Regions from separate parts of the Paenibacillus sp. OAE614 genome, predicted to be linked through region 2. Evidence: predicted binding sites of a transcription regulator. Region 2 holds the regulator's gene; the other holds the start of a gene.
What was found. Region 2 encodes LexA, which represses DNA repair genes until DNA is damaged. Its sites were predicted from a motif close to CGAACATATGTTCG; they were not measured.
Positions count from the first base shown of each region.

Region 1 (16,319 bases), 380 kb from region 2:
ACCCCTGTATTCGCTTATAGGTCACCTTATTGGGATGACCGTTATTCATGGCTGCTCGCAAGTACGACATGGCTGCCGCTGATGGATGACTCTTCAAAAGCATACATGGCTTCCAGCACGTGGTAGGCCAGGTTGCCGTTGGCCCGGTGATTACGCCCCGAGCGGATCGCTTCGACCATGTCGTTTACACCGCGGCCGCGTTCGTTCTGGGTGCTCTCAAAAACGGGCGTCAGCACTTCCCATTCGCTGGAACCGCTGCGGCGAAGCTTGACGTCGCCGTTAAAGAAGTTCGGATCCGGCAGGCTGAGCGTTCCTTCCGTACCGTAAATTTCAATCCACGGCAGATTGGCCCCGGCTTTAATATCAAAGCTGGTTATCATCGTGGCGATGGCGCCTTGTTTAAAATCGATGGTGCCTGCCAGATGGGTCGGTGTCTGCACCTGAATCTGCTGGCCGCTCTTCGGCCCCGAGCCGATGGTCCGCATCGGGATCTGGGCACCTACCGAGGCGCTGATCCGGCGGATCGAGCCCAGCAGCTCAACCAGCGCCGTCAGGTAATACGGACCCATGTCCAGCATCGGACCGCCGCCCGGCGCGTAGAAAAATTCAGGGTCCGGATGCCACCCCTCCGGGCCGCCGCCCATCATAAATGCGGTTGCCGCCACCGGTATGCCGATCTTCCCGGCTTCGATCGCCGCTTTGGCGGTCTGCACGCCTGATCCGAGGAACGTATCCGGCGCGCTTCCGGCGCGCAGGCCTTTCTGCTCGGCCAGTTCAACCACGCGCTTGCCGTCCTGCAGCGAGGTTGCCAGCGGCTTCTCTGCGTATACATGCTTGCCGGCTTCAAGCGCGGCCAAATCGATGGAGGCATGGCTGCCGGGAATCGTCAGGTTGATGACGAGCTCAATCTCTTTGTCACCGAGCAGCTCATCCACGGTGTATGCGTTTGCAATCCCAAACTCTTCAGCCCGCGCTTGGGCGCGTTCAGTCACCAGATCGGCAACCGCCACCACTTCAACAACCGGGCTTTTCTTCAAATTCTCCAGGTAAATGGCACTGATGTTGCCGCAGCCGATAATGCCGGCTTTCATTTTGTTCTCCACGAAAGTCACTCCTTACGATGCTGAATGCGTATTCAACAATCTAGTAACATGGTATTCCGAATTTATTTATATTAAAATGAATTATATGATCGAAACATGAACAATCTGGTCATTATTTTTTGGATTGCAAAGGGAGCCCTATCATGTCCACCCAAGATTCAGTGCACATTTATACAGCAGGATTTTCATTTCATCATAAACCGTTCTACATGAGCGAGATGGACGGCGTTAAAAATTACCTCATGCGTCTGCAGACCGACGGAAGATGCCGCGCACTGGTAGACGGTGAGCTTGTTCCCGTCGAATCGGGCGATCTGTTGATTTATTCCCCTGACGAGCCGTACGAGCTGTTGATCGGCGAGGAGCCGAACGCTCAGGGCGAGCTTGCCGTAGAAAGCGGCGACTATCATATTTTCTTCGGCGGGGAATGGATCGACCAGTGGTGGGCCAAGCAGAAACGGCCGACGCGCATCCGCGTCCCGCTTAACGAGAGCCTGATCAGCCTGTTCCGCCAGATCGTGCTGGAGCAGCGGAGAATGTCCAACCCGTATCCCGAAATATCCGGATACTATATGCGGATTTTATGCCTCGAAACGGACCGCCTCCTTAGCGAGCATCCCTCCACGACCCCGAGAACGTACCTCGCTTACCGCATGAAGCATTTTATTGAAGAACACGCCTCGTTATCCTTCAAGCTGGAGGATGTCGCTTCACATGTCGGCATCAGCGTCTCGAGGGCGGTCCATCTGTTTAAGGAGGCCTTCGGGACGAGCATTATGCAATATACGCTGGACGTCCGGCTGGAAATGGCACGTGAGCGGATCGTGTTTAGTCCGATGTCGCTCGAAGACATTGCGGAAACTTCGGGATTCGGCAGCTATACGTATTTCCACCGGGTATTCCGGTCCCGGTTCGGCAAGTCGCCCAAGGAATACCGCATGGAGAACAGGGAGCAGATCCAGACCGGGATCGGCGTCCGTTCGCCGAACTAGAACATCGGATAAGACAGGCTGAAGCCGGCGCGGATAAGCGCCGGTTTTTTCGTGCTGCCGGCTTCAGCACCCCGCCCTTTTATTCCTTTTCAGGTCAGGTGTCCGGGGGCCAGCTTTCGTGATACAACCATACACTGGAATGACACTATGCTAAGGTGATGAGGAGGGAAATCAAACGCCATGAACAAAAAAAGGAGCCGCGAGCGATCCCGCCGCACCCAGATCCGTTTGCATCCCGTTACCGAGCAGCGCATCGCCAAAATGGTGGTCCGCGTGCTGAAGAAAAACGGCGGAGGAACACCGCAGGCACCAGCTCCCCTTCCCGGCGCGGCCCCAAGTCTGCCAGGCCCCCCCGTGTCTGCCGAAACGGAAGCCGTCCCTTCCGAACAACCGGCCGCGGCGCCAACCGTTCTCGCTGAATTGGACGGAGCACGCAAACCCCCGGGCCCGGTGGATACCAAACAAATGAAAGTTCTTGTGCGGTCGCTGCTCTCGGAAGATAGTCATTGGCATACCGAACAGTCCATTCTTGACGGGCTCAGGCTGGTCACACAGGCGGCCGCTCCCGTGAAGCACCTCTATACCCTGCCCGCAGGGCTGACTGCCATTCCGTTCGATCTCCTGCTGGTGCTCGGCAATCCCGATGCGAACTTTTTTGACGAATTGCGGGATCCGGTCCTGTCCGGCTCCCCAGTAAAAGCGGTCTGGCGGATGCCGCCGCGCCTGCCGAACAGCTGCCTTCGATTGCGGATGCATTCGACCTCATATTCACGCAAAATATCAACCACATTCCTCTATACCGCTATATGGGCTGCAAGCAGATCGTATATTTGCCTTTTGCCGCGGATCCATCCGTGTATTTCCCCAAAACCGTGAACACCGCTTATCAATCCGACATTCTGTTCATCGGAAATGCGGATCCGCGTACCCGGGAGATGTTCGCCGGCATGAAGCCGCTGCTCGCGGACAAAAAAGTGTTTGCCATGGGCTTAGGATGGCAGACCGAAGACGGCGTAACCTGCGTGCGGCCGCTGGCCGATATCCATGAATATTATAACGGGGCCACCGTAATCATTTATGCGCAGCCGGAGCCCGGGCAGGTTTTGGCCATTGGCGCGTGCGGAGGCTTTCTGCTGGCGGAGAACGATCCCAATCTATACGAGTACACGCGGCCGGACGAAGATATCGTCATCTTCCGCTCCGCTGGCGACCTGCAGGAAAAACTCGGCTATTATTGGGATCGGCCCGAGCTCATGCGGTATGTGTCGACCAACGCTCTGTACGGCAGCAAATACCGCAATTCGTGCCTGCAAATGGTGCTGAAGCTGCTCCATCTCGCCGCTCGGCGCTAGGAATGCAACCCGTCCGGGCAGCCTGCCGGGATCAGGATTGAGCCGCCGTCGAAGTTGTATGGGAGGTAAGTCAACTTGAAGCTTATCGCATTTTTACTTCCGCAGTTTCACCCGATACCCGAAAACGATTTGTGGTGGGGGGAGGGTTTTACAGAGTGGACAAATACCCGAAAGGCCGTCCCCTTGTACCCGGGGCACAGGCAGCCCAATGAGCCCTTCGATCAGTATTACTACGATTTGACCGACCCTGCCACGCGGATGTGGCAGGCGGACACCGCCCAATCCTACGGGATTTACGGCTTTTGTTATTACCACTACTGGTTCAAAGGAAAGCGGCTGCTCGAAAAGCCTTTTAACGAAGTGCTGCGGCTGGGTGAGCCCCGGATCCCGTTCTGCCTGTCCTGGGCCAACGAGCCGTGGACCCGGAGGTGGGACGGCGGTGATCATCACCTGCTGATGCCGCAGGAATACGGGGATGAACATGACTGGGAAGAGCACTTTTATGCGCTGCTGGATGCCTTCCGGGATGAGAGATACATCCGTGTTCAGGAGAAACCGATGTTTATCATCTATCGGCCCGGGAACATCCCCCGCTGCGATGAGATGATCCGGTTATGGAACGATTTGGCCCGGAGAAACGGGCTTGAAGGCATCTATTTTGTGCGCACGCTGGGGGGGTTCCCCCTTCCCAACCAAGCTGGCTTCGAAGCAAGCCTGGAGTTCGAACCGCACTATACGTTCAGTCACAGCCGTTCCCAGCAAATCTGGAGCTATGTCAATACGTACGGCGGCGACCCGCACATCGTTGTGGATTATGATCATGTCTGGGAAAACATATTGAACCGTTCGCCTCATCGCGCCGGGGAGACGATTTTCCCGGGCGCTTTCGTCAACTGGGACAACACGCCGCGCCTCGGCGTAAACGGGCAAAGCAGCATGGGGGCTTCCCCGCGCAAGTTCGGCTGGTATCTGGCGAGACAGATCGAAAGGGCAAGCCGGCTGTACCGCAGCGAGTTTCTGTTTATCAACGCCTGGAACGAATGGGCGGAGGGAGCTTACCTTGAACCGGACCAGCATCACGGCTATCAATATTTGAAGGCGGTGAAAAGTGCGCTGGAAGCATCCGCGAGTTATACCGGCCGCAAATAACGCTCTCCCGACCTATGAGCAAAGAAGCCATGCCCCGGATATGGGGCATGGCTTCTGGGCTGCTTTTACCATACAATGCTGCAGCCAAAATTGCTGGTGCTTATTTTTTGGCTCTCGCCGCGATCGTTTCGGATACGACAAACGCCAAGTCTTCGTTGCCGAACAGCGACAACACGCCAAGCACAGTATCGTCCGGAATCGGCCCGGCCTCCTCTTTAGGTACGGTCAGGTCCAGCACCCGCTGCAGTCGCTCGTTGTCACCCTGCTGCGGGTACGCCTGCCGGTACAGCTCCAGGGGGTCCAATCCGTGATTGACGCACCACTGGGCAAAAACCAGAATCATCATATCCTCATCCTGCCGGTAGCTTTCCACGATGCCTTCTTCCAGCGACTTCTGCCGTTCATCCATTGTCAGTCCCCCCCTTCAGCTGCTCCGCCAGTCTCGATGCCAGCTCATGGCTGCGCATGACCCGCTCGGCGCGAATAGTACAGTCTTCCGGAGAAGCAAGATGTTCCAGAAAATGATCTACGGCCCCGCTGAAGCCGCGCCGATGCAGGATCGTATCCCAGCTTCCAAATTCGCGGGTCTCGGGCGGCCTTCCATGTTCATACAGAATCGCATGCTCCAGATTAACCATTTCCGCCGACCGGCCGCTTCCGTGCAGCTCGAGCTTCTCCATATCCGCCCCGGCCTGCCGGATCATACTGTACCTTCCTGTGACGTTCCGGCCGAGGCCCAACTCGCCGGAGGTGTGCAGCAGCCGGCCCTGTTCATCTTCGCTTAGATGGTGATGAAGCAGCTCGTAATCACCTCCGCCCAGCCAGAGCAGCAGGTCCAGCATATGGATCAGATCGTCGTAAATCGTGTCGCTGCTGCTCCCCTTCTGCAGGGTGGTCCGGTGCTTGGCTGCAGCGGCCTGGACAAATCCGCCGGTCTCCTCGACCCATGCCTTTGCCCGCACATATAATGGAGCAAAACGACGGTTAAAGCCTACCGCTAGCAGCATTCCTTTCTTTGAAGCCAGAGCGGCCAGTTCCCTGGACTTGGTAAGATCCGTCGTCAGCGGCTTGTCGACATAGACGGATACCCCGCGTTCCAAACAGGCTTTGACCACGTCATAATGGGTTTCTGTCGGGCTGTGGACAAAAACGGCGTCCAGGTCCCATGACAGCAGTTCTTCCAAATCGGTCGTCCCCTGAGGAAACCGGTAAGTCTGCGTCACGCGCTGCACCGTAGCTTCGGAGCGGCTCATCACCCCGGCAACCTCCACCTTCTCGTGCTGGGCCAGCAGCGGAAGATATACCTTGTGGGCGATGTCCCCGAGCCCCGCCAGCGCAACCTTCCGCTTATGGTTTATTACATTCATGCCTTGGGTCCACCTTTCTTCAATCCAACGAACCTTCCGGACATGCCGGACAGATACCCATTATACCGCTTTTGGCCGGCAAATTTAAGCCGTTACATCGACTCTGCCGCCCGGTTTTCCTTCTGCTTTTTCTTTTTGGTCATCAGTCCCAAAGCAACGACGGCGGCAATGACCACCACTTCAAATCCGTATTTCAGGATCGGGCTGGCAAACCAGTCGTGAATCAGCGGCTCTTCCACCAGCATTTTGGACGCCGTCCAGGCGAGCACCGCCGCACCGATCGTAATAATGACCGGGAAGCGTTCCGTCAGCTTCAGAATAATCGTGCTGCCCCATACCATAATCGGTACCGAAATCGCCAGTCCGATAATGACGAGCAGGAAGTCTCCATGGGCCGCTCCGGCTACCGCCAGCACGTTGTCGAGACCCATCATGGCATCGGCGATAATGATCGTGCGGATGGCCGCCCACATTTGGTTGCCTGCGGATATGTCGTGCTTTTTTTCGTCAATCAGCAGCTTATACGCGATCCATACAAGCGCGATTCCCCCGACAAGCCGCAGTCCCGGAATCAGCAGCAGCTGCACGACGAGCAGCGTAGCGATAACCCGGATGACGACAGCACCGACGGTCCCCCAAATAATGACTTTTTTCTGGTCTTCTTTTTTGACGTTCCGTGCGGCGAGTCCGATTACAATGGCGTTATCGCCGGCAAGAACCAGGTCAATGATGACAATGGACATGAGCGCTGCCCAAAATGCCATAGTAAACAATTCCATACGATTTCCACCTTTCTGTTGTTTGAGATAGAATGATTAGTCGCCGCACTAAAAAAAGCGCCCCTTACCTTCATTAGGTAAAATGGCGCTTTTTGCCCACCAAAAAAGACCTTTACCTAATGAAAAATCAGGCAAAGGTCTCGCAAAACAACATAATCGTTGCCAATAAAGCCGGGGATACCGATCCCGTAATGACGACTTTATTGCATGAGCTACTCCCCTTTGGGAACTATTCACTTGTTGGAACCATTATAGCAAAACTCTAAGGCAATTACTATGATTTTTATTCATTAATTTTTGGTATGATGGAGATTATAGGCTAAGTGGAAAGGAAATCACCATGAAAAAATGGCTGCTTCCCCTCTTGTACATCCTTCTGCTCGTTTGGGCTTTCCTGTACCGGGACGCGATCATGGAGGCGCTGGGCGAAAGGCCGTCCTTCCTTCTGCTGGTCGGAATTGCCGCCCTGGTCGCCCTGTTCCCTGTCGTTCCCTATAAGCTGGTCATCGCAGCGCTCGGTTACGCTTATGGTACCCTGTGGGCGGCGGTCGTCTCCTGGATCGGAACGATGCTGGCGGCCACGATTCTGTACGGACTTGTCCGCTATCTGTTTCGGGACCGGGGCAGGAGGTATCTGGAACGGATCAAGCCGCTGCAGACTTTCACCGCATTCATTGAAGCGCATCCGTTTGTCAGTATCGCCGCCGCGCGGGTTATTCCGATCGTTCCGCAGATGGCGGTCAATATATTCGCCGGGGCCGCGGCGCTTCCCTTCTGGAGCTACACCGCCGCTTCCGGGATCGGCAAAGTGCCGGGCATCCTGTTATATGCCTACCTGGGCGGCAATCTGTCTGCGCACCCGTGGATCTCCGCCGCTGCGGCATCCGCTTATGTCCTCTTGCTCGGACTGATCGCGGTAATGTACCGCCGCCTCTCCCGCACGAGACCGAAATAACTGGGCACCTTGGTTCCCTTGCGCGGATGGATTATAATGGAGTTGTACAAGTACACCTTACTTACGATTTGAAAGAAACGGAGTGATATCATGAGCGACGTACAGCCAGTTGAACATAAAGCCACTTTTGCGGGTGGATGCTTTTGGTGCATGGTAACCCCGTTTGAGGAGCTGCCGGGTATCGTCAGCATCGTGTCCGGATATACCGGCGGCCATAAGCCGAACCCGACTTACGAGGAAGTATGCTCTGAAACGACAGGGCATGTGGAAGCGGTGCAGATTACGTTCAACCCGGACATTTTTCCTTATGAAAAGCTGCTCGAGCTATTCTGGCAGCAGATCGATCCAACCGATGCGGGCGGGCAGTTCTACGATCGCGGCTCTTCCTACCAGACCGCTATTTTCTATCACAGCGAGGAGCAGCGCGAGAAGGCCGAAGCGTCCAAGCAGGCGCTCGAAAGAAGCGGCCGCTTTGACAAGCCGATCGTTACGCCGATTTTGCCTGCCGGCCCGTTCTATGAAGCGGAAGATTACCATCAGGACTACCACAAAAAAAACCCGGGACATTACAAACGGTACCGGAAAGGATCGGGCCGCGATGACTTCCTGGAGAAGCACTGGGCTCCCAAGATAAACAAGGAAGAGCTGAAACAGCGCCTGACGCCGCTTCAATACGAAGTCACCCAGAACAACGCCACGGAGCGGCCGTTCCAAAACGAGTTCTGGGATCATCACGGCGACGGCATTTACGTCGACATCGTGTCCGGCGAGCCGCTGTTCAGCTCCACGGACAAGTATGACTCGGGCTGCGGCTGGCCGAGCTTTACCCGGCCGATCCGCGACTACTCCATTAAAGAGAAGCTGGACCTGAGCCATATGATGGTACGGACCGAAGTGCGCAGCAAAGGCTCGGATTCCCATCTGGGCCATGTTTTTGACGATGGGCCGGGGCCGGATGGCCTCCGCTACTGCATCAACTCCGCGGCGCTTCGCTTTATTCCGAAGGAAGACCTGGATAAGGAAGGATATTCCGAATATAAAGTGCTGTTTGAATAAACGGCACTGCCGTTCTATTTTGAGACCAGCAAGCGATAGGCGCTGGGGTTCGTTCTTTATACGAAAAGAGGGTAAGGCTTGCAGCCTTACCCTCTTTTTCATGCGCTTTCCTTTTTTCCGGCTGCATTAGGTCAGCCGGAGATAAGCCAGCCGATCCAGAATGCACAGGGAACGAGCAGCAGCTGGGCCGCGATCGTCCCGGCGCAACGGGATACGAGCATCAGGCCGAGCACCTGATTCATCCGCCCCAGACGCGACTCTCCCCGCAGCGTCCGGTCCGACATCAGGGCGATCCGCGGATCGACGAGCAGCGTCAGCAGAATTGTCGCCACCCCGTTGATCAGACCGGAGGAGGTCGATGCCGCCAGCCGGGATTCCGGCCATAGATAGGCGGCATACAGCGCGGACAGCACGCCGACGGTATAAATGGCCGTGACGGCCATATTGATCGCCATCAGGCGCCTGGGTAGGCGGCCTTGAAAAAGGCTGCGAAGCATCTGGAGATTCGGCAGCTTGACATACGCCGCCCCATTCTTCCATTTTCGCCCGGCAGTCAGCTGCCTTACCATTTGCGGGATGGAACCGGCAGCCTCCAAATGGACGACCAGCCGCGAGCAAATCCGCACCACGCTCGGAAACAGCAGCATGGCTGCGGCTGTACCGGCTGTGGCGGCGGCGATGATCCAATGCAGCCTCGACTCCAAATGAAAGGAGGCAGACGCCAGCGCCTTGTCCACCATGCTGCCGACCATCGGCCCCTGCGCCATGTTGGAAGTCCTCGACACGATCACAAGCAGCCCCGACAAGGACAGGGCCAGTGTAATCCGCCGGCTGCGCAGCCCGCCGAGCCGCAGAGCATAGGAAAGGCTGTCCACGGTATGGATGATCCCCGTCAAGAGCAGTACCAGCAGCATCTGCATCATCACGATTCCTCACTCCTTTATTCTCAATCTTTTCCATTATAATGCATATCGGGCGGATGAACATCGTTTGATTCGCGCGGCGCCGGGTAATATAGGGGTAAACGAGAACTGGTTTGGAGGGATTGACAATGCCTTGGAATAAGCATGATTACCCTGTATCCATGAAAAACCTGGAGCCCCGGGTGCGGAATAAGGCGGTCGAAATCGCCAATGCGCTGCTCGAGGAAGGCTATGAGGAAGGGCGCGCCATTGCCATCGGCACCGCTCAGGCGGAAAAGTGGAATGAGGACCACCCTGCCGGTGAGGAAGGGCAATCGAAGCATGCATCCGGCCGTTCGGATGACGAGCGGGACGAGCACGCAGGCAAGACTTCCCGTTCCCGCAGCGGCCGGGGCGGCGATGCCGACGTCCATGTCGTCACCCATGAGGACGGATGGGCGCTCAAGGTGGAAGGCAAAGACAAGCCCTTGTCGACTTTTGGATCGAAGAAGGAAGCCATGGACGAGGCGGAAGACTACGCCTCGAAACACGATGTCCATGCCATCGTTCACGGCAAAGACGGCAAAATCGAGAGCAATCGAAGTTATTCGTGACCCTGTTCATGCCAGCGTTCACGCAAGACGGCAAAATCGAGCGATTCGTGGTATGTCTTCGCGGGGAGGCTTCTTACGGTGCCCCCCCGCCCTGCCATACCTGCCATAAACAGCAAACCGCCTGATTCCCTAAGGAACCAGGCGGTTATCTATCAGTGGACACTCCGAACTTTGTGAACGGGTTTGGCTGCTGGCTGTTTCTGACCCGCGGTCATCTTAGGTGCAGCATCTCCCGCTGCCGGCGAGGTACGATGCGCACGGAACGAGACCGTATACGTAATCATTTTCCCTGCAATGCTCACGGCCAAAATCGTAAACAAAGTTTCCTGCAGAGGCAGGTAGAACAAGGACACGAGCAGGACGACCGCATCGAGCAGAATAAATACGGTGCCGACTTTAAGGCCAGTGAGACGGCTGAGCAGCAGAGACACGATATCGTCGCCGCCTGTCGCTCCTCCGAACCGCAGCACCAGTCCGGTTGCAAAGCCGGACAAGACGCCTGACAGCAGCGCTGCAAGCAGCAGGTTGCCGTGAAGATTGATGTCAAGCGCAGAGTAGCGTTCCATCAGATCGTAAAAAACGGAAAACGAAACGGTCGCCACAAGCGTGTTCACAATAAATTTGCGTCCATTCAGCAGCAGCGCAACGAGGATCACCGGAATATCCAGGATCAGCACGGTCACTGCCGGGTCAAATCCGAATGCGTACTTGCCGAGCAGCGACAGGCCAACGAAGCCGCCCTCGGACAGATGATTCTGAAAATTAATGTGATAATACGTAAAAGCCAGCAAAAAAGTACCTAACATCATAATAGCGATTGGTCGAAGCGTTGAAATTACATGGTCTTTCTTCCTCATACAGGTTACCCCTCATCGTAGTTAGTTGGTCAGGGACGCGACTAACTTCCGCGGGAAGAAACCTGTAGGACCGAGTCCTTCGCATCTTAAGCTTCCTTCTTTCGCGAGAAGTTTGTCACAACCCAATATCCGGGCGCTTGTTCTCTACGATGGAAGCTAAGTGTAAGAGAGATCATAACGTTTCCAAATCGTCCTTTGGGGAATGTTCCTTCGGGGACACATGGTATCCTGATCCTTTCTTTTGTTTGATAACTTCTATACTTATTATACCACAGTTGCACTGCCTGCTAAACAGCTTGCTGAGGAGAATGCGTTAGAAACGTCTATCGTCGTGCATTCCAAGAAGCCAGACCGCTTTTATATGATAGTTTTGGTTGCGTTATAAGGAAACCAGTCTCCGAAACTTATAACTTTCTTATATCTAAAAGAAGGGCTTCTATGCCACAGGCGCTGTCATCCAGATTTCAGGAATGATACCGTGATACCGTGTCATATCCTATGCCCTATTCCGTCGGATCATGTCTTCAGAACGTAAATTCAAGTTCACACAATGTCAATTTTTTATGTGACTGAAATCACAATAAAGGGTAATCGGCTTTTCTATACTTAACTTATGAAATCGTTAAATATTACGTTGAAAGAAGGAACCCTTTATGCTGAGCCAACAAACCATTGATACGATCAAATCGACCGTTCCGGTACTGGAAGTACACGGACAGTCCATTACATCCGTCTTTTATAACAATCTCTTCAAGGATCATCCAGAGCTTCTGAACATATTCAACCATGCCAACCAGCGCCAAGGACGGCAGTCGGCCGCCTTGGCGGGCGCCGTCTATGCCGCGGCCGCGCATATCGATCATCTCGAGGATATCATTCCAGCCGTCAAGCAGATCGGGCAGAAGCACCGGGCGCTGCAAATCAAGCCGGAGCATTACCCGATCGTCGGGCAGTATTTGCTTGGGGCCATCAAGGAAGTTCTTGGCGATGCGGCCACGCCGGAAATTCTTGAAGCCTGGAAAGAGGCTTACGGCGTCATTGCAGACGCATTTATCAGCGTGGAAGCGGAAATGTACCGGGAAGCTGAAGCCGCACCGGGAGGCTGGTCCGGTTTCCGCCCATTCGTCGTGGAACGGAGAGTGAAGGAGAGCGAAGTGATCACTTCCTTCTATTTAAAACCGCAAGACGGCGGACCGATCGCCTCTTATTTGCCGGGACAATACATCACGGTCCGCGTTCAGCCTGAAGGCCAGCCGTATACGCAGATCCGCCACTACAGCTTGTCCGCTGCGCCGGGCGGTTCTTCCTACCGGATTTCTGTGCGCCGCGAAGATGCCGCGCCAGGTAAACCGGCAGGCGTCGTCTCCAACTATCTGCACGGGCACGCCCAAGAAGGCACCGTCCTTGAAATCAGTGCACCGGCGGGCACGTTTACGCTGGATCAGACCCAAGACATTCCAGTCGTGCTGATCAGCGGCGGGGTCGGCCTGACGCCAATGGTCAGCATGCTGGAGACGCTGCTGAAAGAACAGCCGGCCCGTAAAGTCACTTATGTTCACGCCGCGATTAACGGAAGCCATCATGCGATGAAGGAGCATATCGCCGACCTTGAAGGCGCGCATCCGCAAATGTCCTCCTACCTCTGTTATGAGACACCGCTTGAGGGCGACAGCTGCCATAAAACCGGATATATCGACGCTGCATGGCTGCAGCAAATCGTCGATCCAAACGCTGATTTTTACTTCTGCGGCCCGGTTCCGTTCATGCGCACCGTCTACAGCGCCCTTAAGGAGCTGGGAATCCCCGCAGAGCGGATCCATTACGAATTTTTCGGCCCGGCAGGCCAGCTCGACTAACGTATCGGCGGCGGGCCAAGCTCGGTTAGCTTGTCAGCTCGCGGGACAACCCCGCCTATCGGACTACGGTGTCATTGGAGGCTAATGCAACGTCAATGCAATGCGCGGAGTTAGCTAATGCGATGCGCTGAGTTAGCAAATGCGATTTCCAAACCGGCCAATACGATTTACTAAAATGCACAAAGGGGCTGCCCCCAGGTTCAGAGAACCTGAATGGGGCAGCCCCTTTGTTTGTTTACCGAACCGTTCGCGTATGGCGGATGGCTGGATGGCGTTATGTCAATGTCCTCGGAGCAGCCGGTTGATCGTTTCCCTGCGTACACCGATCAGCTGGCCGATCTCCTCCTGGGTCAGCAGCTCGGTAAAGTGGATACCGTGGGCGTAGCTGTCCAGCCAATCGGTCAGCAGCGCCAGCCTCTCGGCCGGAGTCCCGACGGTTAGGTGGTCGATCCGCTGCTGCATAAAGCGCACCTTTTCCTGCAGCAAAAGGGCGATTTCAAGCGCCTTCTCCGGGTGCTCACGGAGCTCGCGGTACCACTCCTCTGCCGGAATTTTCTCGACTTCGCTGCGCATCAGGGCCGTTGCCGTACCGTGGATATCCTTTGGGGTGATCAACGAATGGTGAGGCACCGTTTCCCCCGGATAAAGCACGTTAAACAGAACGCTGTTCCCGTTTTTATGGACGCCGTGTTACCTTGAACAAACCGCTCTTGATATGGTATAAAAATTCCCCGCTGTCCCCCTGTCTGAATAATATTTCTCCTTTGTTCAAAAACATGATTCTTCCTCCAACCTAAAGTTCCGCGATTCCAAGTTTCTTTTGTTCAATACCGCTTCTGCGAAGCTAACCAGGGTCTCATCGCAAAATATAAAATTTTGGCCTCTGTGGAGCTGACAACCGTTCCCCGGCTATCATCACTGCTCCACGCTTTCCCGTCTGTGGTAAATCTTATGAGTACATTTGATAAACGCTTCTCTTTATTATATCAAATCCACCCGTCCGGACCGATACTCTGCGCGCTTCCATAAATTCGTTATTGCCTTCCCGAATACTTTTGCCTTAACATGAGTATAATTAGAACGTATGTTCCTATACTGTTAGTAAGGAAGTGCCATGCCTCATGAAAGCATCCCTCTCCCCTCCGGCCCCCTCGGAAGAAGACGGCCGTCTGGTCAAAGCCTACCTGCTGCACGTGGTTTTGCTTGATGCGTTGGAGCAGGACGTTCGCCTGATCGGCACTGTCCCGCTGAAGATGGCACAGCTGTATATCCGCGCCCTGTCGTCCATCCAGGATCAGATTATGGCAAGCCTGACATCGATCCGCCGCGAGATGAAGGCCCGCGGCATTCGGGTCTACGAGGAAACCCGGACCGCCAAGGGCATTGAGGCGTCGTACCTGTGCCGCGGATACCAGCGGCGGTTCGCCATGCTCTGGACGTACGTGCAGGCGGAATCGGGCCTCGTGCTCAGCCGTTATCTCGGCATCCGGCTGCCGGATCCGGATGCCTGAAGTGAAGCCCCCGGCAAGCGGGGCCTTTTATATCGGTGTGCGATGTGCGTTCAACCTTGTGCGGTGCCGAGGCTGCTCTCCATCCACGAAAAAAAGCGTGCGAATGGTTTCCCTCTTCGCACGCCTGATTCCATTTACTGATTGGACTTCTCGGGCTTCTCGTCCGAAGCCGCTGAAGCGATTTTGTCCTGCCAAATTTCATAATGGTGTACCGCCAGTCCGGCAAAGGAAGGATGGCTGTCGCCCAGACTGTTCACAGACTTCATCTCTTCCTCCATCACAGGCACGGCCTTGCCAAAAAACGTGATGTGCGAACCTTCTTCGGTGTCGCCCAGCTCCATGCCGATCCATACCGATTTACCGAGCTGGTCCGCTTCATCCAACTGCTCGCGGGCCACATCGTAAATCTTCCGTCCACTGTCCCGGTACGACATGACGGCGACGGCATCAAACTGGCTGATCATCCACCGGCTCAGGTTCCCGCTGCCGTTGGCATCCTTAACGTTGCCCAGCCAGAAGGGAACGGCCGCACTCATGTACAGGCCCTTCTCCTTGCCCTGGGCTACCCATTTTTCCACATTGCTGCTCCATTCGCGGACTACGCCGTCCTGATCCCTCTGCCAGCGTCTTAACTGATAGGGCTCCACATCCAGCTGGATGCCGGCAAACTTCTCGCTCGGGGCTGCTTTTGCATTATAATCAAACACCCACTGCAGAAATTGATCCGCCTGCCTGCTCTGTCGTTCATAGGCCCAATCGGGCTGCCCGTCCAGCGCGTGCACGGCAATGCCTTCCTCATAGGCTGCCGCAATAAAGCGGCGGTAGTCCTCATCGCTAACCTTTTTCTGAACCTGAAGGAAGATCGTGCCTACGTTCTGCTCCCTGCAGAATGCTATAATTTTGCCGGGATCCTTGATCAGCTCGGTATCCCACAGCCAGGTCGCTTTTTGATCTTCCATCGATGACGATTTTAACAGGAGAGGCAGGAGCAGCAAGCCGCAGATGACTAGGATCACCGGGATTTTCGCTTTTTTGAGCAGCTCTCCCAAACCATCCCCTCCTTTATTATACGATTAACGCCACATCCGGCTCTTCCACGTGCTGCACCGAATGTCCGATTTTGTAAATATGAGGCAGGGTGTAGTTTTTGAATGCATTGCGCGTATCGATGATCGGCACGCCCATCGCCGCGATTTCGCCGTAGTCGAGTCCGCTGTGATTGGTGATCAGCACCATGCAGTCGTATTTTTTAAACTGCGCCGGATCGTAGGCTACGCTGTGCACGGTCTCGCCGTGTTTGTCGCGGAAGCTGACAGCGTACGGATCGTAGTATTCCACGTTCGCGCCGTTCTCTTTGAACAGCTCGTAGACTTCAAGCCCCGGAGATTCGCGCAGGTCGCTGATGTCCGGCTTGTAAGCCATGCCGAGGATGAGAATCGACGATTTCTTGATGGACTTCGCGTATTCGTTCAGAATTGTCGACGTCTTGCCGATAACGTAATACGGCATGTTGTCGTTGGTCGACTGTGCCAGCTCGATAAACTTGCTGTAGAAGCGGAAGCCCTTTGCCTTCCACGACAGGTACATCGGATCGAGCGGAATGCAGTGTCCGCCGATGCCAGGACCCGGATAGAACGGCATAAAGCCGAACGGCTTGGTTGCCGCTGCGTCGATGACTTCCCAAATGTCGATGCCCATGCGGTCGCACATCATGGCCATTTCGTTGATGAAGGCGATGTTTACGCTGCGGAACGTGTTTTCTAGCAGCTTGGACATTTCGGCCACTTTCGGCGAAGTGACAGGCACCACCGTCTGTACATACTGGG
Region 1 covers NZ_JBEPOD010000001.1:4,468,368-4,484,686, forward strand. Annotated here, with positions in the region: gene ABIE48_RS20620 (Gfo/Idh/MocA family protein) at 42-1,091, opposite strand; gene ABIE48_RS20625 (AraC family transcriptional regulator) at 1,247-2,095, shown strand; gene ABIE48_RS20630 (hypothetical protein) at 2,276-2,971, shown strand; gene ABIE48_RS20635 (glycosyltransferase family protein) at 2,926-3,447, shown strand; gene ABIE48_RS20640 (glycosyltransferase WbsX family protein) at 3,523-4,596, shown strand; gene ABIE48_RS20645 (hypothetical protein) at 4,697-5,005, opposite strand; gene ABIE48_RS20650 (Gfo/Idh/MocA family protein) at 4,998-5,963, opposite strand; gene ABIE48_RS20655 (TerC family protein) at 6,056-6,742, opposite strand; gene ABIE48_RS20660 (TVP38/TMEM64 family protein) at 7,083-7,697, shown strand; gene msrA (peptide-methionine (S)-S-oxide reductase MsrA) at 7,788-8,753, shown strand; gene ABIE48_RS20670 (lipid II flippase Amj family protein) at 8,885-9,676, opposite strand; gene ABIE48_RS20675 (DUF2188 domain-containing protein) at 9,805-10,269, shown strand; gene ABIE48_RS20680 (YitT family protein) at 10,422-11,126, opposite strand; gene hmpA (NO-inducible flavohemoprotein) at 11,780-12,982, shown strand; partial or broken gene ABIE48_RS20690 (Crp/Fnr family transcriptional regulator) at 13,262-13,760, opposite strand; gene ABIE48_RS20695 (YhjD family protein) at 14,104-14,493, shown strand; gene ABIE48_RS20700 (hypothetical protein) at 14,628-15,542, opposite strand; gene ABIE48_RS20705 (nucleotide sugar dehydrogenase) at 15,559-16,319, opposite strand, start outside.
Region 1: a site for LexA is predicted at 14,060-14,073, ahead of ABIE48_RS20695 (YhjD family protein). Genes of this name have one in related genera too.

Region 2 (16,319 bases):
TAGCATGCTTCCCCTTCACGGTCATACACTTTACACTGATCGTCATAGCCGCCGGTTAACTGGTCTCCCACCATAAACGGAGTATCCATATAGCCCCCGCCTTCAAGGGCTTCCCGCAGTACTTTCTGCATGGCATCATACAGCCTCGCAACCGATGCTTCCGTCAAGTCCTGAACCTTCACCGAAGGCAGAAGACCGGCTTCATACGCGATTTCATCCGCATAGCAGTTCCCGATGCCGGCAATGACATGCTGGTTGACCAGCAGCGATTTTAAAGATCCGCGCCGCCCCTGCAATATTCCTGCAAACTTTTCCGGGTTCATCCGGCGGTCCAGCGGTTCCGGTCCAAGGGGAGCGAACAGCTCATCGACTTCTTTTGCCGAATGCAGATGAAGATGGCCTAGCCGAAGGCCGATAAAATACAGCGTCCGGTCTCCAAACGAAATTTCAATCTGGGTAGAACGTTTCGGGCGGTCCTCTTCGGTTCCGTAATACATCAAGCCGCCCAGCATCAGATGCAGGAGCAGCCTGCGGCCGTTGTTCAGGTGGAAAATGAGATGCTTTCCGCGCCGCTCCACAAAAATCGTTCTCTTGCCAAGCAGTTCCTCCTTGAAGCTTTCAACGGGAACATTAATGGATTTCTCCCGGTTGACGACTACGTTCGTAATCGGAGCATTGATAATCAGTTCTGACAGCAATCTTCGGTAATTTTCCATTTCCGGCAGTTCCGGCATCTTGTTCATCTATCCTTTCAAAATCCATCACGGATGTTCATGTAAATGTATATAAAACGGTCCCTGAAGGTGTCAAGGACACAACAGCTGAGTCAGCTCGGTCAGATCACGGCAAATGATGTCCGGAGAGATGCCGGCTGCATCGACGTGCATCTGCAAGTTGCTCTCCGTCGTCAGCCCCGTCAGGACCAAAATCGTCTGACATCCCGCGGCAGCCCCTGCCGCAATGTCCGTACGCATATTATCACCGATCACAGTGGCTTCGGTCGGGGACAGCTGCAGCCGATCCGTAGCATATTTCATCAAGTGGCTCGAAGGCTTCCCGATAATCACTGGTTTGACACCGGAAGCCGCTTCAATTGCCGCTCCAAGCGATCCGGCTCCCGGGACAAGCCCGTGATCGGAAGGGAGCAGAAGGTCGGGATTGGTCAGCACAGAGCGGGCACCTTCACGGATCCAGCGAACGGCCTGGGCGAGCGTATCGTAAGTAAAAGAGCGGTCGATGCCTTGCACGACAAATTCAGGCGCTTCGTCGACGAGCTTGAGCCCTTCCTCAATCAAAGCCTGCCGAAGCCCATCTTCCCCTAGCATAGCCACTCTGGCCCCAGGAGATTCTTCAGCGATATACCGCGCGGCGGCCAGTGACGAGGTGCAAACCTTCTCTTTGTCGGCGGGAACGCCCATCTCGTTCAAATGAGCAGCCACCATTTCCGGCGTTTTCGAAGAATTGTTCGTCACGAATAAATAAGGGATTTCCCGCGATTGCAGCGTTCGAATCAGAATGTCCGCTCCGGGTATCATATGTTTCCCATGATATAACGTTCCGTCCAGGTCAATCAGCAGACCGCGGGTAGTTCTCAGCGTGTTCAATGGACATACCTCGTTTCATCTAGTAAAACTTATGGCTGCGAAAAGCCTGGCTCCCGCTGCAACGGTCGATCTCCAGGCTTCCTGTAACCCAGCTTGTTCCATTGTAAAAGAAAACGGAGGAATGTGGCAACCGAAAGCACGACGACAAGGACGTTTATCTCCATTATTTCGTCAAGCGTTTCCCCTGAAACCTATCACGGGAAGTCCAATTGTGCAAAGTTGTGTCATTTCCTGCGCTTTCCCGGAAAATAATGATTATCCGGGCAATGAACCGCTGCAGTAAGAAAAACGTCTATCGACGTACTTTCAAAGAAGACAGACCGCGTTTAGCTGAAGTTTTTCTTGCGATTATAGAATGGTTCAGCTTCGCTGAAATTTATAAATTCTATAATCTTAAAGAAAAAAGGCTCGCCCGGAGCCTTCATTCCATTATCGCCTGCCCTATGTCTTCACTATTCTTCGTGGCGGGTCACCGGAAACAGCACCAATTCTTCGGCCAGCAGCGTTTTTGGAAAGAGTGACCTGGCTTCCGCCAATAGAGGCTGCAGGTGCTCAATATCCTTGTAACGTGAGCTGAAGTGCGTAATAATGAGCTCCTTGACCCCCGCATCGCGGGCAGCTTCTGCGGCTTGAAGCGCCGTGCTGTGATGATAGTTGTGTGCGGTCTCATGAAGCTCATGCAGAAACGTGGCCTCATGAACGAGCAGATCCGCCTGTTCGGCCAGCGGCAGAACGTTGGCACAAGGGCGGGTATCACCCAAGATCGTAACGACGCGCCCCTTCTTCGGCGCACCAAGCACGTCTGCCGGTGTCAGCACCCGGCCATCTTCCAGGTCGATGCTCTCCCCGCGCTTCAAACGGCCGTAAATCGGCCCCGGTTTTAACCCGTACTCGGCCATCCGTTTCAAGTCCAAGCTGCCTGGCTTGTCTTTTTCCATGATCCGGTATCCATAGCTGTCAATGCGGTGCTCCAGCAGACGGGATTCAACCCGGACCTCCCCGTCTTCAAAAATGACTCCCCCCGTATGCTCAATCACCTCAAGTTCAAACTCGATTCGCGACTGGCTGAGGGTAAGTGACGTGTCTATGTATTTTTTGATCCCCGGTGGTCCGTACAGCTGCAAGGGCGTGGTGCCGCCCTGGTTGGACCTGCTGGAGAGCAGCCCGGGAAGACCGAATATATGATCACCGTGCAGGTGGGTAATGAAAATTTTCTCCAGCTTGCTCAGCTTTAATGAAGACCGCAGAATTTGATGCTGCGTGCCTTCGCCGCAATCGAACATCCAGAAGCTGCGCCGCTCCTCGTACATCCGAAGCGCCATCGATGTCACGTTCCGCTGCAGGGAAGGAACCCCCGCATTGGTACCCAAAAACTCCAGTTCCATAACGCTATACCTTCTTTCCAAGAATGCGCCAGCAAAAAACCCCCGAACATTCGGAGGGTTTTGCTGACATTTGCTTCGGTTCGGCTATGAACCGAATATATATTATTTTACCTTGTCGACATTAAAATACCGTGCTTCCGGATGGGCAAACACCATCGCCGACACCGAGGCTTCAGGCTCCATCATAAAGCCTTCGGTCAGATGTACGCCGATATCCTCCGGCTGCATCAGCTTGAAGAGCGGCTCCTGATCCTCCAGATCCGGACATGCCGGATATCCGAAGGAGACGCGGATGCCTTGATACCTCGCCCCGTGACGCTGCTTCATCGTCATATCGGCCGGGTCAGGGAAGCCCCACGTATCGCGCATCATATGGTGAACGCGCTCGGCCAGCGCTTCGGCGGTCTCAAGCGCTACCGATTGCAGGACATGGGACTTCAGATAGTCCCCTTTATCCTTCCACTCCGAAGACAGCTTCGAAATGCCTTGTCCCGCGGTGACGACCAGGAAGCCGACATAGTCCATCTTGCCGCTGTCGACCGATTTCAGGAAATCGGCGAGGCAGAGGAACGGTGCCACGTTCTGGCGCGGGAACGTAAACGTATGCAGTACCTTGGTGTGATCCTCCGGATCGTAAATGACAATGTCGTTGCCCCTCGACTGCGCAGGGAAAAAGCGGTACATAGCATGCGCCTGGATAATCCCCTCGCGGGCGGCCTGATCCAGTACTTCATCGACGGTTGCTTTCAAATCCAGCGCTTTTTCGTCACCTTTCTCCAGCAGCTGCTCGACCTGACCGCGCAACCCCAGGTGATGGCCAAGCAGCATCTGCATGTTCATGTATGGGATGATGTGGCTGATCGGATAGTTGCGGATGATGTGCCGCTCCAAATCGGGCGGGTTAAAGACCGGGACATCCGTCGACACGTTGGACTTGGCCGCACGGGTCAGTTCCGGCAGCTCAACCGGCTTTTCAGCTTCCGCCAATAGAGCTTCGAGCTCCGCGTCCATTTCAGCCTGCATCAGACTGCGCTGCTCGGGATCCATCAGCTTGTTTGCCAGGTCAAGCCCGTCCATGGCGTCCTTCGCGTACACGACCATGCCTTCATACTCCGGCCGGATCCGCGTTTTGGTGAACCTGCGGGTCAATGCCGCTCCGCCAACCATAATCGGCACCTTCACGCCGGCATTTTTCAAATCCTGCGCGGTCACGACCATTTGCTGTGCGGATTTCACCAGCAGACCGGATAGTCCGATCAAATCGGCCTGCTCCTTCCGGTAAGCCTCGATGATCGTCTCCGGTGGTACTTTTATACCCAAATTGACGATTTGGTAACCATTGTTCGAGAGGATAATCTCGACCAGGTTTTTACCGATGTCATGCACGTCGCCTTTAACGGTGGCCAGCAGCATCTTCCCTTTGACGGACGTTTCGTTCTTTTCCATAAAAGGCTCCAGATAGGACACGGACGCTTTCATCACCTCGGCGCTCTGCAGCACCTCCGCCACGATCAGCTCGTTGTTGTTGAACAGACGACCGACTTCGGACATGCCGTCCATGAGCGGCCCGTTGATGATCTCCAAGGCGCCGTACTTCTGCAGCGCAGCATCCAGGTCGGGAATCAGCCCTTCCTTGGTGCCTTCAACGATATAGGTAGCCAGCCGTTCTTCCAGCGACAAGTTCGAAATTTTCTCTTTCTTCTCGACCTTTTTATTCCGGAACGCCGCCACAAACGCGGCCAGCGTCTCATCGTTCGTATTGTAAATCAGCTCTTCGGCCAGCTTCCGCTCCGCTTCTGGAATCGAGGCATAGCGCTCCAGCTTCTCGGTATTCACGATGGCATAGTCCAGGCCCGCTTTCGTACACTCGTACAGGAAGACGGAGTTCAATACTTCGCGGCCCGCTTCCGGCAAACCGAACGAGACGTTGCTGATGCCAAGGATCGTATGGCACTCCGGCATCGCTTCCTTAATCAAACGGATCCCTTCAATCGTTTCCTTGGCGGAACCGATGTACTGCTCATCTCCGGTACCAACCGGGAACACTAGCGTGTCGAAAATCAGGTCCTCAGCGGGAATGCCGTATTTATGAACGAGCAGATCGTAGGATCGCTTTGCCACATTCAGCTTGTCGTTTCGGTCAATGGCCTGTCCGCTCTCATCGATGGTTCCCACCACGACGGCAGCCCCGTATTTATGGATGAGCGGAGTCACATATTCGAATTTTTCTTCACCGTCTTCAAGGTTAATGGAGTTAATAATCGCCTTGCCCTGAGAATATTTGAGCGCAAGGTCGATGACCTTCGGATCGGTCGTGTCGATCATGAGCGGCACTTTGACCTTTTTCACCACAAGCTCCAGGAACAGCTTGATATCCTCCGCTTCATCCCGGTCCGGATCCTGCACGCACACGTCGATGACATGCGCTCCGTTTTTGACCTGGGCCCGGGCGATCTCCGATGCCTCCTCGTACTTCCCTTCCACGATCAGGCGTTTGAATTTGCGAGAGCCGAGTACGTTGGTCCGCTCTCCCACCATATAAGGCCGGTTGTCTGACTCAATGTACACAGGATCGATCCCGGACAGCGCCGGCGGATGGCTCCCTTCCATTTGACGCGGCTGGTAGCCCTTCATGACCTCGTTCAGCGCCCGGATATGATCCGGGGTCGTGCCGCAGCAGCCGCCGGCAATATTGAGCCAGCCCTGCTCCGCAAAGTCTTCCATTTTCCGGGCCAGCGACTCCGGAGACTCATGATAATGCCCGTTCTCATCCGGCAGGCCGGCATTCGGATAGCAGCTGACCGCCGTTTTGGCCATGGAGGCGAGCGAACGGATGTGATCGCGCATGAATTCCGGACCTGTCGCACAGTTAAGGCCGACCGAAATCGGATTCAGGTGCTCCAGTGAAATGTAGAACGCTTCAATGTTCTGCCCGGCCAGGGTCGTCCCCATCGGTTCGATCGTACCGGAAATCATGATCGGCAGCGTGATCCCTGTGCTTGCAAAGGCATTCCGGATTCCGATGCTGCCAGCCTTAACATTCAGTGTATCCTGGCTCGTTTCAAGCAACAGGGCGTCGACTTTGCCCTCGATCAGGGCAACCGCCTGCTCCTCGTAGCTGCTCACGAGCTCCTCAAAAGTTACGCCCCCGGTCACCGACAGCGTCTTCGTCGTCGGGCCGATCGCTCCGATCACGTACCTAGGCTTGTCCGGCGTGCTGAATTTATCCGCCGCTCTGCGGGCAATTTCCGCAGCAAGCAGATTAATCTCCCGCGCCTTCTCGGGAATGTCGTATTCGGACAATACGACCGAGGTAGCGCCGAACGTATTCGTCTCTATGAGATCCGCCCCGGCTTCCAGATACTTCTCGTGGATCTGTTCGATCACATCGGGACGGGTAATGACCAGCATTTCATTACAGCCTTCCAGCTCTTCTCCACCAAAATCCTGAGGGCCAAGGTCGACCTGCTGGATCATGGTACCCATGGCACCGTCCAATATCAATATTCGTTCTTTCATTAATTCCTTCAAGTCAGGTCTGTTCACTGTATGTCCCCCCTGCCAAACGTTAAATCTTAGTTTATCAGAATAGCCCTTATTAGAAAAGTGCAAGAAATGCCTTAAGGGAGGGTTTTGCACCTGATTTTCGTGTAATATATAATCGACAACAAAAGTATGGTTCGTTATAATATGAATTAATCCAAGTGGAAAAGAGGGTTTAGAGATGGCTGAAATCGTGATTCGCAATACGAACGAACGGATTACCGGCGACGATAATGTTCGTGAGTTCCTCAACAATCAAAACGTTCTTTATGAAAAATGGGATGCTTCCAAGCTGCCTCTGGAGCTTCAAACCAATTTTCAACTGAACGACGAGCAGAAAAAGCAAATCCTGGACACCTACGATGAGGAGATCCGTGATCTGGCTGCCCGCCGCGGCTACAAGATCTGGGACGTCATCACCCTGTCCGACGCTACGCCGAACCTGGAAGACCTGCTGAATAAGTTCGAAGAGGTTCATACCCACACGGAAGACGAAATCCGGGCGATCGTGGGCGGCAAAGGAATATTCGTAATCAAGGGCGCAGGCGACATCGGCTACTTCAATGTAGAGCTCGAAGCCGGCGATGTCATCTCCGTTCCGGAAAATACAAACCACTTCTTTACGCTGATGGACAATCGTAAAATTATCGCCGTCCGCCTCTTTATCGAGGAAAACGGCTGGGTCGCCCATCCGGTTCAGGACCCAAGCTTTCAGTCCTAATCCACAAATATAGCGATATACGCAGCAACCCCCGCCTTCGCCAGGAAGGACGGGGGTTGCTTGTCGTTATCAAACGAAACATGATGCTGATTATTCCGCCACGGTCAGCTTTTTCGTCGGCATCGTATGCTGTGGTCCTACCGTAACATGTGACGTGATACTGTAGGTGCCCGCCTGCTCAAAGGATTTATCGAGCGTATACTTCCCTCCGCCGGCATTCTGGGCGGCCACCTTTTCATGGCTGCTGCTGTCGCCTTCCTTCGAGATTTCAATCATAACCTCATCGGCCTTATCGACTGGTTTATCTTTTTGCGTTACGTTCACCTCGATGGTAACTTGATTACCTACCTTGACCTGCTCCGGCGTCCAGCTAAGATCCACCTGCACCGGATCCATCATGCTCTCGCTCATGTCCATGCCCGCATGACCACCGCCGCCGCTGCCGCAGCCTGCTATGCTCCATACCGCCAGCAGCAGCAGAGCAACAAAACCGTACTTTCTCAAGCGAAGTCACTCCCTATACGTCTATCTATGTATGCTGTTTGTCCATATTCTTCATCATTATACATAATTATCGCCTCACCCAAACAATCCATCTGTTAACAAAATGGAACAAATTGACCGGAGAGCGGTCGAGGTTGCTCAGCAAACGGGGCATTCATATGCACAAGGTATAATAAAAGCCTGCCGGACGAAGGATTCCTCCCTCTGGGCAGGCTAACGTATAAAACCAGCTTAAGACCGTTCGGCAATGATGCGATGCAGCTCGGACAGATGCTTGATTTCGTAATCAGGCTCAATGGACGGATCTTTCACTTTTTCGGTGCGGTTGATCCATACCGTGGTCAGTCCGGCGCTGTTTCCGCCTTTGATGTCGGTTGTCTGCTTGTCGCCGACCATGAGCGTCTGTTCCGGTGTTAATCCAAGCAAAGAAAGCGCATGTTCGAAGATGGTCGGATCCGGTTTGCCTTTGCCGAATGTGCCGGAAATGACGATCTCGTCAAAATACGGGGCAAGTTCGGGAACGCCGGCGATCTTCTCCTGCTGGAGCGCAGGACAGCCGTTCGTCAGAAGAAGCAGCTTCTTGTTTCCTTTCAGTTCGTCCAGCACCTGGAAGGTCTCTTCATATACATGGGGGCGGGAGCGACGCTCGGCGGCAAATTGCTCGGCCAATTCTCCGGACAGCTGTTCATCGTCAACACCAAGCTTCAGCAGCCCGCGCCGCCATGATTCCTTGCGGTAGCCTGGAGCGAGCTCCTCAAGTCTGCGAAATTCAGGTTGTTCGCCTGCGCTGAAGTTGGCCCAGAGCCCTTCAAACGGGTTAATTCCAATCATTTGGGTAAAGGCAAACGTGTCATAGGATTGATATAACGTCCTTGCCTCATTGCGGACCGCTTCCTCCAGCTCCTTGGCGTCAATGCCCTTCGCCTTGGCGGCCGTCTCGCATACCGCTTCAAAGGATTCCTTCACGCTGCGCTCATCCCACAACAGCGTATCGTCCAAATCGAAAAAAACAGCTTGTACCGGCATCCTCTTCCATCCTCTCCATTAGCTATCTCTTATATATGTTTATTTTTCCAAAGGGATATTGTGGGTCTGTGCAAAACGCTCCAGACGTTCCCCTATGGCATCAGTGTCGTAGCGATTAATCAGGCGCGTGAACACCCAATTGCCGCCTTTGCCCTTCGGCTCAATCACGACAGAGCCTTTGGCCAGCTTGATCTTGGCGATATTGTCTGCGGTCAGTCGCCGATCCCGGTTGAACTTGATCGTCGATACGGCGTTTTTCTCCACACGCAGGAAAGGCCTGCGCAAAAAGATCATCAAGCCCAGGAACAAGTACATGGCCATAATGATCCAGGTCATGCTGCTGTTTCCTGCCGTACCCTCCTGTCCGATCATCCCGAGCAAAAAGTAGACCGCAGCCAGAGCGACCATCGTAATCGGAAGCACATAGTTTCTTCCTTTATAAATGTCAGCTGAAGGCCCCCCCGCGCTGTAGATGGAAGGCTTCCCTTGCTTCTTTCTCTGCTTATCCAGCTGCGCTGAATTTTTTCTTACCTGTCTTTCCCATGAACGGGCCATTCACGAACCTCCTCAAAATGCTTACGGCTATATAGTTTGAACGAAAGTTTTGCTATTTACTTCCTAATATATAACGGCCCAATACTGCTTACAGCATTTATTCCTGTAGTTTCATATTCTATATAATAGAACAAATGAAGGAAACTTGGTGCGCTTACATAGAAGCATTCTGTTATCGGTAGTGAGCCATACAAAACCTTGAGTCAGTCTATACCATGATCGAATGTATGAGTCTAATCCAGCTGGTGTTATTTCTTCTCTTCATCCACCCATTCAATCGAGTCCAGCTGCTGTCTGAAATTTCTGCGGACATTCTGAAGGTATCTCTCACGAAGCTTGGCCCGTTCTTCGATCTCCTCTTCGGTTAAACCGGATTCCTTTTGCTTGCGCGCAAGCTCATTAATTCTCTCTACAACGCTATCGATATCCATACAATTACTCCTCCAATATTCAAGTCATACCTAACTTTGCCATGATAAAAAGAGCTTGTCAAGGTTCACACCTTTCCAAGCTCTTGATCATTTATCTTCTATTAATATTGTGGGAGTGCCAATACTTCTCCGGCTTGAATTTCGCTGCTGGTTAAATCGTTATACTTCTTCACCGCCATAATATATGCGCGGATATCCATGTCTTCCGGCTTATGGGCAGAAGCGATTCCCCACAGCGTATCGCCTTGCTGAACGATGACATTTTTCTCTAACCGAACATCATCCGAGGTTCCTGCGAATACGCGAACGACACCTGTGCATCCCACCAAAATAATCAGGGCCGCTAGGATCAGTTTGATCAAGGCAGGGCCTGGCGCGAAGGACTGGACTTTCTTCAACCAAGGAGTTGCTATAGCTTCATTGATGGATGGGTTAACGGATGGGTTATTATAAATACTTTGGTATGTAGTGTGTTTCAGCATAAATATTACGCCTCCAAACGTTTGTTCTTGTTTTATGAGAACAATATAACACGAACATTTGTTTTGTTCAACACTTTTTTCGAACAATTGTTCCTATGTTTTTAGAGACAGGTTTCCTTCATTCAGAAGCCGCAAAAATCCCGCTCCATCAAAGCAAAATCATTTAGAACTTATGTTTGTACGAACGGCAGTTCTATGTTATAATTTTACCAAACGTTACTAAATGGGGTTGATGGGGAATGTCAAAGATATCTAGCCGGCAGCAAGCGATATTGGAATTTATCAGAAATGAAGTCCGCGCCAAGGGTTATCCTCCGTCCGTCCGAGAGATCGGTGAGGCGGTAGGGTTGGCTTCCAGCTCGACTGTACACGGCCATTTGGACCGACTGGAGAAGAAAGGCTTGATCCGCAGAGACCCTACGAAGCCGCGTGCCATTGAACTGTTGGGACAAGAAGAATCCGAGAGCAGCAATCTGTTCACGCATACGATCGCCAGAGTTCCCGTAGTAGGCAAGGTCACAGCGGGAGTGCCGATCACGGCAACGGAGAACATTGAAGATTACTTCCCTCTGCCGCAGCACTATGTCGGAGATGAGAAAGTGTTTATGCTTTCCGTCGTTGGGGACAGTATGATCGAGGCGGGCATTCATAACGGTGACTACGTCATCGTGAGACAGCAGCAGACAGCTGATAACGGGGACATCGTCGTTGCCATGACGGATGAGGATGAAGCAACCGTGAAGACGTTTTACAAGGAGAAAGACCATATCCGGCTTCAACCGGAGAACCCGGCTTACGAACCTTTGCGTCTGAACCATGTCACCATTCTGGGCAAAGTCGTCGGGCTGTTCCGCGATATTCACTAGCAGATGATGCTGGACAAGCAGCAATAGAGCCCTTGCTCTTCCTTACTCAGGAAGGTCAAGGGCTCTTTTCGGCGTTGGGATCAAGGCAGGATGATTCAGGTGGGACACGCCTCACGGGAATCCGCCGTTTGCTCCAGACGGTACTCCGTCGGGGTTTTTCCCGTCTTTTTGCGGAACACCTGGGTAAAATGCTTGACGTCCACATATCCGACTTTGTCCGAAATATCGGCCAGCTTCAAATGCGTTTGCAGCAGCAGCTTGCAGGCTTGTTCGATCCGCAGATTGGTGACGTATTCCTTGAAGCCGCTTCCTGTCTTCTGCTTAAACAGCTGGCTGAAGTAGACCGGATTCAGGAACACGACCGAAGCTACCTTTTCCAGGGACAGATCCGTATGATAGTGCGCTTTGATGTACTGCACCGCAACCTCGATCGCTCGGTTACCGCCCGGGTTGTTGTATTCGTAGTCCAGCGATGCCGATTCCTGGCGCATCCGCCGCACTTCCTCCGGCACCCGGTGAATGTCTGTGATGAGTCCCGTCGACTGAATCTGGAAAGGCACCTTGACGCATCGTTTCAAGTTAGCGCGCAGCTCATCCGTCAGACGTTTCATGCCGCCCTCTTCCCCCAGCGAGACGAGGCCGATCAGGCTCGTTTCGTCCATGCTTGTCACAAATCCGCAGCCGTGCGCTTCAATCAGCTCACCAAGCACATTTTCAATAATAAAATGCTCCAGATGCACCGGCGCCTCGCTCTCCATCTTAACCATCACCAGTTGGAATGCGGGGTAGCTCTCAATTATTGAGGCGACGTCAAGGCGCCCGGTATCGAGTCCGCTCGCCCAGCGCTGAAATACCGCCTCGCGCAAATACTTCAGGTTAGACTTCAGCAGCTCCGCCTCGCGAACGATTTCATTCTCCCGATCCATCTCCTGAGCAAGTCCGGATATCATGGAGAGCAGCAGCTCTTTCCCGATCGGCTTGAGCATATAGTCCTTAGCCCCAAGCTTGACGGCTTCCTGGGCGTAGGAAAACTCGGAATAAGCCGAAATAATGACCCATTTGATATGCGGATAACTGCCTTGGCACAGCTGCATCAATTCAAGGCCCGTCATTCCCGGCATGAGGATATCGGTCAGCACCAGGTCAATCCGGTGTCTGCGCAGCTGCTGAACCGCTTCCTCCGGATTCGCTGCCAGGTGAACATAATGCTGCGGATAGGCCCGGTGGATGGTGCGCTTAATTCCGTCACGGATCACATGCTCATCGTCCACGACTAAAATGTTCATCTTCCATTCCTCCTTGGTGCCGGATTGGTAAACGGATGGTTACCGTCGTTCCTTCCCCTTCTTGACTGTCCAAGTATAAACCGTACGGACTGCCGAACATCATTCGGATCCGCTCATGCACATTGCTCAAACCGATGCCACGGCGAAGCACAGGGCCGTCTCTGTCCTCCGCTATGGGCGACGTGCGGTTCCCGCCCTCCAGCAAGCTTCTGACCCGCATCAGCGTGTCTTCGTCCATTCCCTTCCCGTTATCCCGAACGACGACATGCAGATCGTCCATGACCTGCTCCGCCGTAACGAGCAGCATACCCTGCCGATCCAGCGGCTCCAGTCCGTATTTTACAGCGTTTTCAATAATCGGCTGAATCGTCATTTTCGGCAGCGTGACGTCCATCCACTGCGGATCCACATCGATCTTCGGTACGAGCCTGTCCTCAAGACGGTTCTCGATAATCGTCAAATAATGCCGGATCTGCTCCAATTCCTGACGCAGCGTCGTCCGGGAGGCCTCCTCCCAGTTGCTGCTGTAACGGAACATTTGCGACAGCGACAGAATGACCCTGCTGAGGCGTTCATTCCCTTTTTCATCCAGCATCCAGTAGATCATGTCCAGCGTGTTGTACAAAAAATGCGGATTCACCTGGGACTGCAGCGCCTGCAGCTGCGCGTTCTTCTCGCTGACGGTCGTGACCTTGATCGTCTCAATCAGCTCATCCATCCGGTGCACCATCCGGTTGAAGGAAGACACCAGGCTGTTGATTTCGTCAAACGAATCGACATTAACCGAACCGCTGAAATTGCCCATCTCCACCTTTTTCATTTCCCGGATCAGCAGCTTCAGCGGAGAAGCTATGTTGCGCGATACCAGCGTGGCCAGAACCGTCGAGACGATAATCAGCACGATCAGGACGACAACGAGGTATTGGGTCGTCTGGTTCACTTCCGCCTGAATGTCGTGCTTCGGGGTAAAACCGTAGATTGTCCAGCCCGCCATGGGCGTATTGGCAGCGACCACCAGCTGGCTTGAGCTGTCGTCCACCAGAATACCGTCTTCGGCACCCGGCTTCGGAATGCTGGCAAAGTCCGGCGCCTCCGTCCCTTTTTTACCGGTGGAAGCGATGATGTTGTTGTTCTGATCGATCAGGTACACGCGGCTGCCCGGGCTGATCGTCACATTGGACATTGCCTCCATGATGGACGAAGGATTCGCTTCGATGACCATGATGCCAAGCTGCTTGTGCGTGTTCAGATCATACAGCTTCCGACCGAACACAAAGACGTTCTCTTTCTGCTGCAGCGTATTGATCGGCGATCCTGGCATGATCCCAAGCCAGACCATATTGCCCGACGAGGCGTTCAGCTCGTTGTACCAGGACGTCTGGGCGTAATTGTTGTCGATGACCCCAGCGAACTGGCGCTCATAACTGTACACTTTGCCCCTGTCGGTCAGAATATGGATGCCTGTAATATCGTTCCTTGAATAGTAAGCCGCCCCGATAATATTCGTAATCGTTCGTTCGTTTTCGATGGCGACGGTCTCTTTCACATGGGTCTCCTGCAGCAGCCGGGTCAGCTCGTAGTTGCTGTTGAGCGACTTGGAGAGACTGTTGTAGCCTTGAAGCAGCGAGTTGAACAGTCCGGCGGTCTGCGAGATGTTCTTCTCGGCGATATCATTCACCTTGGTATGAATAATGGAAATCGTACGGTAATAATACACAACGCTGATCAATATCAATATGCCGGTCATGCAGCATAGAAACAGCAGAAAAAGACGGCTGTGAATCGAACGAAAATGTCGCCCCACAGATACATTCCCCTTTCGTATCCGGTCATCCATTTGTCATTCTATCACAGAAGCCGTCTTTGCCCTACTAACCTTTTACTGCTCCTGCTACCATACCTTGGGTGATCTTATCCGCCAGCAGGAAGTAGATAATGATGACCGGAAGCGCGCCCAGCACAAGAAATGCGCCGATGGCCCCGTAGTTGACCGAATATTGGCTGACGAAGCTGTTGACGCCGAACGGCAGTGTTTTCAGCTTTTCTGATGAGATAAACGTCGCAGCCAAAATATATTCGTTCCAGATGTTGATGAATGTCAGGATACACACCGTCATCACAGGCGGAACCGAGATCGGCAGGATGATGCTCGAGAATATGCGTCCGATCCCCGCTCCGTCCACCACCGCGGATTCTTCGATTTCGTGCGGAATGGTTTTCATGAACCCGCTCAGAATAAAGATGGCGATCGGCATGGAAAATGCCACATACGGCAAAATGATCGACAGATGTGTATTCAGGATATGCATGTTTTTGAAAATGATCATGAGCGGCAGCAGCGTCGCCTGCATCGGGATCATCATTCCGATCAAGAATACGACCATGACCGCCCCGCCAAAGCGCCACCGGAATCGGCTGATCGCATAGGCGCACAGGGAGCTGAGAATAATGACGGCAATCATCGTCACGGATGTGACAAAAATGCTGTTCAGCAGATAGCGGAAATAGTTGCCCTCCAGCGCAGCGCTGTAATTGCCCCACTGCGGCGAATGCGGCAGGGCGAAGAAGCTGCCCGACAAAATTTCTTCATTGGATTTCAAGGAATACAGGAGCAGCCACAACAGTGGATACACCTGGGTTACAAACAGAATGCCCAGCACCAGAAACACGATGGCCTTCGTAACGGAAAACCGTTTGCGTCCGGTTGCGGCCACCTGCTTGTTCAAAGCGACGGCAGTGCTTGTGTTCATTGGCGGTTTCCTCCTTTACGAGTATCGTTTTTCCAGTTTGTTGAAAATGAAGTTGATGCAGAACGTGGCGGCCAGACAGAGCACCACCAGGAATGCGGCGATCGAGCTTCCGTAACCGTATTTCATGGACGTGAACGACATATTGTACATGTGCGTGGAAATGACGTCCGTGGCATGCGCCGGTCCGCCCCCCCCGTCATGACCATGATCATGTCGAAAGCTTGCAGAGAGCCGATGAAGGCCAGCACGATGGAAATTTTGAAAATCGGGACAATCAGCGGAAACGTAATGTGCCAATCCGCTTTAAAGCCTTCGGCACCATCAATACGGGCCGCTTCGTACACATCGTCCGGGACATTCGAAATGCCTGTAAATTGAATGAGGGTGTGGTAACCCAGGTACTGCCACAGGGCGACGAAATACAGCGAATACATGGCGACCGAAGGATCGGTGAGCCAGGCTTTGCCCCAGGAATGCAGTCCGACTGCATCCAGGATTTGATTCAGCATACCGCCCATCGAAGCCGGGTTATAGATCGTTTTCCACAGCTGGCCGACGACGACGACGGACAAGATGACCGGTAAAAAGTAGCTGGAAACCAAAAAATTCGGTTTTCGCACGTAACGCTTCAGCAGTATGGCTACAAGCAGTGCGATCGGAATCTCGGCCATAGAGAACACCGCAAACATCAGCGTTCTCCGCACCGACGGCCAAAATACCGAGTCGTGGAACAGCAGCTTTTTGAAATTGGCCAGACCCACGAACGTCGATTCGCCGATCCCGTTCCAGTCCAGCATACCGCTGTACATGGATACGAGGATGGGAACAAACACAATACCGATATAGATGATTAAGCAAGGAAGCACAAACGCGGCAATCGTCCAGCGGGAGACCTTCAGCACGTTCACGACTTACCTCTCCTCCTTCTCCTTCTTGGCTGCAATATTCCTCATGGGAATTGAAGGGAACGGCATCCGAAATGCGTTCCCTTCATGTTTAAATCCCTGTTCTCTCTATAACTAGCTGTATCCGTTATTTATTGATTGTTATCTTCGAACCCGGCTTGATGCTCTTTCGCCACGTCCGCCGAATTTTTCTTCTGGGCGAACAGGTTTTGAATGCTGGAGAGGTGAACCTGGGCCGTGCCCGGATTCATCGTGTTGTCA
Region 2 covers NZ_JBEPOD010000001.1:4,084,689-4,101,007, forward strand. Annotated here, with positions in the region: gene mutM (DNA-formamidopyrimidine glycosylase) at 1-734, opposite strand, end outside; gene ABIE48_RS18705 (TIGR01457 family HAD-type hydrolase) at 807-1,604, opposite strand; gene rnz (ribonuclease Z) at 2,057-2,989, opposite strand; gene metH (methionine synthase) at 3,092-6,508, opposite strand; gene ABIE48_RS18720 (1,2-dihydroxy-3-keto-5-methylthiopentene dioxygenase) at 6,714-7,253, shown strand; gene ABIE48_RS18725 (FixH family protein) at 7,344-7,757, opposite strand; gene ABIE48_RS18730 (HAD family hydrolase) at 7,989-8,783, opposite strand; gene ABIE48_RS18735 (hypothetical protein) at 8,823-9,338, opposite strand; gene ABIE48_RS18740 (DUF896 domain-containing protein) at 9,587-9,769, opposite strand; gene ABIE48_RS18745 (LysM peptidoglycan-binding domain-containing protein) at 9,871-10,251, opposite strand; gene lexA (transcriptional repressor LexA) at 10,491-11,117, shown strand; gene ABIE48_RS18755 (response regulator transcription factor) at 11,213-12,403, opposite strand; gene ABIE48_RS18760 (sensor histidine kinase) at 12,378-14,207, opposite strand; gene ABIE48_RS18765 (carbohydrate ABC transporter permease) at 14,275-15,153, opposite strand; partial or broken gene ABIE48_RS18770 (carbohydrate ABC transporter permease) at 15,169-16,061, opposite strand; gene ABIE48_RS18775 (extracellular solute-binding protein) at 16,190-16,319, opposite strand, start outside.